2 linked regions of the Prosthecomicrobium sp. N25 genome follow. Each later gene encodes a partner of the first gene's protein in a complex. Links are inferred from orthologs where the notes say so. Each region holds a gene or a part of one and is shown in the gene's direction. Other genes may lie near its edges.

Evidence for each region. Proteins that work in one complex are often made in the same cells at the same time.
Region 2: the proteins of WBG79_RS18965 (region 1) and accD are in contact, whole or in part, in a solved structure (PDB 8UXZ), measured with the Escherichia coli proteins. The link is inferred for Prosthecomicrobium sp. N25 from one-to-one orthologs.

What each region holds. Positions count from the first base shown.
Region 1 is NZ_JBBCAT010000002.1:886,267-889,922, forward strand. Bases 1-2,876 are described here. They hold WBG79_RS18965 (acetyl-CoA carboxylase carboxyltransferase subunit alpha), read left to right. Parts: upstream 1-899; coding sequence 900-1,853; downstream 1,854-2,876. Other genes in these bases: WBG79_RS18960 (site-specific tyrosine recombinase XerD), read left to right, coding at 1-808; WBG79_RS18970 (murein L,D-transpeptidase family protein), read left to right, coding at 2,075-2,876. In the rest of the region: more of WBG79_RS18970, read left to right, coding at 2,877-3,499; WBG79_RS18975 (TadE/TadG family type IV pilus assembly protein), read right to left, coding at 3,593-3,656. UniProt on the Escherichia coli protein: Component of the acetyl coenzyme A carboxylase (ACC) complex. First, biotin carboxylase catalyzes the carboxylation of biotin on its carrier protein (BCCP) and then the CO(2) group is transferred by the carboxyltransferase to acetyl-CoA to form malonyl-CoA.
Region 2 is NZ_JBBCAT010000001.1:611,386-614,279, forward strand. The notes cover bases 24-2,894. They hold accD (acetyl-CoA carboxylase, carboxyltransferase subunit beta), read left to right. Parts: upstream 24-944; coding sequence 945-1,844; downstream 1,845-2,894. Other genes in these bases: trpA (tryptophan synthase subunit alpha), read left to right, coding at 24-776; WBG79_RS02880 (bifunctional folylpolyglutamate synthase/dihydrofolate synthase), read left to right, coding at 1,942-2,894. In the rest of the region: more of trpA, read left to right, coding at 1-23.

The sequences.
Region 1 (3,656 bases):
CGCGCGCGGCAAGGCCGTCGCGGAGGCGGAGAGCGAGGACGTGCGCGCCTACATGGGCGATCTCGCGGCCCGGGGATTCGCGGCCACCAGCCAGGCGCGGCGGCTCTCGGCCCTGCGGCAGTTTCAGAAGTTCCTGTACGCGGAGGGCGTTCGGTCCGGGGACCCTACGGGCACGGTCGACGGTCCGAAGCGCGGGCGGGCGCTGCCCAAGGTGCTGTCGAGGGCGGAGGTCGACCGGCTCATCGAGGCCGCGGAGGCCGACACCCGGCGCACCGACTTCACGGATGCGGCGCGGCTGCGCGCGCTGCGGCTCTCGGCCCTGCTGGAGGTCGCCTACGCGACGGGCCTGCGCGTCTCCGAACTGGTCGGGCTTCCGGCCAGGGCAGGTACGGGGGACCTGCCGGTCCTCAGGGTGCGGGGCAAGGGCAACAAGGAGCGGATCGTGCCGATCGGAGGCAAGGCCGAGGCGGCGCTCGCCCGCTGGCGGGCCGCCGCCGCCGCGGCCGGCACGGCGAACGATGCCTGGCTCTTCCCCTCGGTCGGGGAAACCGGCCATTTCACCCGGCAGGCCTTCGCGCGCGATCTCAAGGCGTTGGCCGTGAAGGCCGGAGTGCCGCCGGACCGGCTGTCGCCCCACGTGCTGCGCCACGCCTTCGCGAGCCACATCCTGGAGAACGGGGCGGACCTGCGCGTCGTTCAGGAGCTCCTCGGCCATGCGGACATCTCGACCACCCAGATCTACACGCACGTGCTCGAGGAACGGCTGAAGCGGCTCGTCGCCGAGCACCATCCGATGGCGTGGGAGTGACTTGGCGGCAGTCCGTCTCCGCCTTGACTTTGCCCCGCGCGCGTGGCCTTCCTCCGCCGTCCCACCCACTCCCTCCCGCCTCCGAGCCCTCATGCGCAGCTATCTCGAATTCGAAAAGCCCGTCGCGGACCTCGAAGGGCAGATCCAGGAACTGCGGGTGCTCGCCGAGCGGGGCGAGGCGGTCGACGTCAAGGAGGAGATCGAGCGGCTGGAGGCGAAGGCCGCGCAGGCCATGCAGGACCTCTACCAGAAGCTCACGCCCTGGCAGAAGACGCAGGTCGCGCGCCATCCGGACCGTCCGCATTTCGTCGACTACGTGGGCCGGCTGATCGAGGATTTCACGCCGCTCGCCGGTGACCGCAAGTTCGCCGAGGATGCCGCCATCATGGGCGGCTTCGGGCGGTTCCGGGGCCTGTCGGTCGCGGTTCTGGGGCACGAGAAGGGGTCCGACACGGCGAGCCGCATCGAGCACAACTTCGGCATGGCGCGGCCGGAGGGCTACCGCAAGGCGGTGCGCCTGATGGAGCTCGCCGACCGCTTCGACGTGCCGGTGATCAGCCTCATCGACACCGCGGGCGCCTATCCGGGCATCGGCGCGGAGGAGCGCGGTCAGGCCGAGGCGATCGCGCGGTCCACCGACGCGTGCCTGGCGCTCGGCGTGCCCAACGTGGCGGTCGTCATCGGCGAGGGCGGATCGGGCGGTGCCATCGCGATCGCGACGGCGAACCGGGTCTTCATGCTCGAGCACGCGATCTACAGCGTGATCTCGCCGGAGGGGGCGGCCTCGATCCTGTGGCGCGATCCGGCCAAGGCGCAGGACGCGGCGACCAACATGAAGATCACCGCGCAGGACCTGGTGAAGTTCAAGATCGTCGACGGGGTGATTCCGGAGCCGGTCGGGGGCGCCCACCGGGCCCCGGAGGCGGTGATCGACGCCACCGGCCAGGCGATCGCGCAGGCGCTGGAGGGGCTCAAGGACCTGCCTCGCGAGGACATCCGGCGCATGCGCCGGGAGAAGTTCCTGACGCTCGGGCGGACGCTCTGACGGTCCCGATCCGGGACGGTTCCGAAAGCTTTCGGAAAGCCTGCCCGGCTGGGCGACACGCTTTTGCCGTAAAGAGAATCTTCCGCTACACTTGGTCGAAGAGACGACCGTCGTCCGGCGTGCCCGGAGTTAAGAAGTCGTCAATCATACCGGCCCTAGGGTCGGGGGTGCCGGGACCGGCGATGGCCGTCGTCCCGACCCGGTCAACGGATGGGTGCCCGATGGTGTCTCGGAAGTCCGCTCGCCTCCTCGTCCTCGCGAGCCTCGCGCTCGGGCTCGGTGCCTGCCAGGAAGAGCATGGGTTCGTCGCCAGCACGTCCGGCAAGGCGACGCGTCCGCTTCGCCCGGAAATGCTCGAGCTGATGGCCAAGAAGGACATGCGGAAGGAGGATCCGATCCTCATCCGCATTTACAAGCAGGATTCGACCCTCGAGGTCTGGAAGCGCGACAAGACCGGCAAGTACGCCTTCCTGAAGGACTACAAGATCTGCGCCTGGGGCGGCACGGTCGGACCGAAGGTCAAGGAGGGCGACAAGCAGTCGCCCGAGGGCTTCTACACGGTCACGCCGTGGCGGATGAACCCGAATTCGCAGTACCACCTGTCCTTCGACGTCGGCTTCCCGAACGCCTTCGACCGAGCCTACGGGCGCACGGGCGCCGCCATCATGGTGCACGGCGCCTGCTCGTCGGCCGGCTGCTTCGCCATGACGGACGGCCAGGTCGAGGAGATCTACGCACTCGCCCGCGAGGCGCTCGCCGGCGGACAGCCCTCGTTCCAGGTGCAATCCTATCCGTTCCGCATGACCGCGCAGAACATGGCGCGCAACCGGCACAATCCGAACTACGCCTTCTGGAAGAACCTGAAGGAAGGCGCGGACCACTTCGAGGTGACGAAGCTCGAGCCCAAGGTGGACGTCTGCGAGAAGCGCTACGTCTTCAACGCGCAGCCGAAGGACGCCGGATCGACCGCCTTCAACGCCGTGGGCGCCTGCCCGACCTACGAGGTCCCGGCCCATATCGAGATGGCGGTCGCCGCCAAGGCGAAGGCGGACGACGCCGAGACCGCGACGCTGGTCGCCTCGCTCGACGAGAAGGACAAGGCGGCCGCCGAGGTCGCGCTCGCCAAGACGCTGGAGGCTGCGAAGCCGAAGGCGGAGGGTGCCATGCTGGCTTCGATCTTCCGGGGCGGCGTGACCGAGACCGCGTCTGCGGCGCCGGCCATGACGCCGATCGCGGTGCCGATCCCGCGGGCCGCGCCGAACCGGCCGGCCGGCACGGCGGTGGCGACGGCCGAGACCCGGTCGGAGCCCGGCATGGTCGACCGCCTGTTCAGCTTCGGGTCCAAGTCCGAGCCGGAGAACCCGGGACGCGACGCCATCGCGGCCACCGGCTCTGTGGCGGCCACCGGCTCGGTGGCGGCGACCGGTACTGCTGCGGCGACCGGCTCGACTCCGGCGGCCGGGGCCGCGTCTCCGCTGCCCTCTCCGCCGGTACCGGCCGCCCCGTCGGCCAAGCCCGCGGTCGCGGCGGCTCCCACCGGCAAGCCCGAGGTTCAGCCGGCTCCGGCCGTCTCCGCTTCCGCGGTGCAGTCGGCGCCCAAGACCGAGCGGTCCTTCTGGCAGAAGATCAATCCCTTCGGATCCTGACCCGGCAATCGCCGCGGACCGGAGCGGAACGAGAAAAGGGCGGGCCCCGCAGGACCCGCCCTTTCGGCGCTTTTCAACGGTCGATGTGCGCCTTTACTTGAGCAGCCGGACGGACGGCAGGTAGGCGACGATCTCCGGCAGCTTGGCGGTGACGAAG
Region 2 (2,894 bases), on another replicon or contig:
CCTTTGTGACGGCCGGCGATCCCGACTACGCCACCTCGCTCGCCATCCTGAAGGCGCTGCCCGGAGCCGGCGCGGACGTGATCGAGATGGGCATGCCCTTCTCCGACCCGATGGCGGACGGGCCCGCCATCCAGGCCTCCGGGCGGCGGGCGCTGCTCGGCGGCCAGACCATGGTCCGCACGCTCCAGATGGTGCGCGAATTCCGCGAGACCGACCGGACCACGCCGATCGTGCTGATGGGCTACTACAACCCCATCTATTCCTGGGGACCGGAGGCCTTCCTGGACGCCGCCAAGGCGGCCGGCGTCGACGGCCTGATCATCGTCGACCTGCCGCCCGAGGCCGACGACGAGCTCTGCGTTCCCGCCATGGCGCGCGGCATCAACTTCATCCGGCTGGCGACCCCGACGACCGACGACCGGCGCCTGCCCGCCGTCCTCGCCAACACCTCCGGCTTCGTCTACTACGTCTCGATCCTCGGCATCACCGGCACGGCCTCGCCGGACGCCGTCCGCGTCGCCGGCGCGGTGGAGCGCATCAAGCGCCACACCCGGCTGCCCGTCGCGGTGGGCTTCGGCGTCAAGACAGCCGAACAGGCCCGCACGATCGGTCGCGACGCGGACGGCGTGGTCGTCGGCTCCGCGCTCGTCAATGCCCTCGCGGCGACCCTGGACGCCGAGGGCCGCGCCACCGGTGCGACCGTGCCGGCCGTGACCGCTTTCGTCGCCGATCTCGCCGCGGGCGTCCGCTCGGCCCGCCGGGAAACCGCTGCCTGACGGGTTCGGGCGACCCGATGTCGCCCGCAGGCCGCCGCGCGGCGGGTATCGCCGCTATGGCTCGGATGCAGGCGCGGCGATGCCTTGGCTCTGCCGGAAAGCCGGTGTAGGCACGTGAGAGCACGTGGGGCCCCGGGACTCGGGGCTCCCCAACCGGAGTGGACCCCCGTGAACTGGCTCACCAACGTCGTCCGGCCGAAGATCAAGAGCCTGCTGACGAAGCGCGAGACCCCCGACAATCTCTGGATCAAGTGTCCCGAGACCGGCGAGATGGTCTTCCACCGCGACCTGGAGGCGAACCAGTTCGTCATTCCGTCCTCCGGCTACCACATGCGCATGCCGGCCCGGCGCCGGCTCGAGGTCCTCTTCGACGGCGCCAAATACGAGACCATCCCGGTGCCGGGGGTTCCCGTCGACCCGCTCAAGTTCCGTGACGAGCGCCGCTACACCGACCGGCTGAAGGACGCCAAGGCGAAGACCGGCAACGAGGACGCGGTCCTGCTCGGCCACGGCACCCTCGATGGCCTGACCGTCGTCGCCGCCGTCCAGGACTTCGAGTTCATGGGCGGCTCCCTCGGCATGGCGGCCGGCGAGGCGATCATCGCCGGCATGATGACGGCGCGCGACAAGCTCGCTCCCTTCATCCTCTTCGCGGCCTCCGGCGGCGCGCGCATGCAGGAGGGCATCCTCTCCCTCATGCAGATGCCGCGCACGACGGTGGCCATCCAGGCGCTCCGCGAGGCCCGGCTGCCCTACATCGTCGTGCTCACCAACCCGACGACGGGCGGGGTCACCGCCTCCTACGCCATGCTGGGCGACGTGCACATCGCCGAACCCGGCGCGCTCATCGGCTTCGCCGGCCCGCGCGTGATCGAGCAGACCATCCGCGAGAAGCTGCCGGAAGGGTTCCAGCGCTCCGAGTACCTGCTCCAGCACGGCATGGTCGACATGGTGGTCGGCCGACTGGAGTTGCGCGCGACTTTGTCGCGCCTCTGCCACCTCCTCACCAAGACGCCGAAGGTGCAAGTCGAGGAGCCGGAGGCGGCCCCGACCGAGGCCGCGGCCTGACCCTGGACTTCCCGTCCGGGTCCCGTGACCCGCGTCCGGGTCCCCGACCCGCGTCCGGCCCCTCCCGGTCCGGCGCCAGAGGAGCCTTGAACACCCGATGTCCCCGTCTGCGCTCGACGCCCTGCTCGACCGGCTCACCATGGCGATCCCCGCCGGCTGGGATCTCGGCCTCGACCGCATCGAAAGGCTGCTCGCCACCCTGGGCGACCCCCACAGGCGCATCCCGCCGGTGATCCACATCGCCGGCACCAACGGAAAGGGCTCGGTCACCGCCTTCTCGCGCGCGATCCTGGAGGCGTCGGGCAAGACCTGCCACGTCTACACCTCGCCCCATCTCGTCCGTTTCAACGAGCGGATCCGCCTCGGCCGCCCCGGCGGCGGCAGGCTCGTCGAGGACGACGTCATGGCGGCCGCGATTCTGGAGGCCGAGCGGGCGAACGCCGGCGCGCCGATCACCTTCTTCGAACTGACCACGGTCGCCGCCTTCATGCTCTTCGCCGACAACCCGGCCGACTACACCCTCCTGGAGGTCGGCCTCGGCGGCCGGCTCGACGCCACCAACGTGGTGCCGGCGCCGCTCGTCTCGGCCATCACGTCGATCTCCCTCGACCACGAGAAGTTCCTCGGCGACACCATCGCCGGCATCGCCGAGCAGAAGGCCGGCATCATCAAGCGCGGCGCCGCCGCCGTCTCTTCGCCCCAGGTGCCCGAGGTCGAGGACGTGCTCCGCCGCCGTGCCGCCCGCGAGGGGGTGCGGCTGCGCCTCGGCGGCGAGGACTGGACCGCCGGCCAGGAGAACGGACGGCTCGTCTACCAGGACGAGGACGGGCTCCTCGATCTCTCCGCCCCGCGCCTCCTCGGCCGCCACCAGTACGTCAACGCCGGCACCGCCATCGCGGCCCTGCGCGCCGCCCGGGTCCCGCTGACCACTGATGCCGTCAGCCGCGGCCTGGAGACGGTGGAATGGCCGGCCCGCATGCAGCGGCTCGGCCCCGGGCCGCTCACGGCGCTCGCCCCCGCGGGCGCCGAGGTCTGGCTCGACGGCGGCCA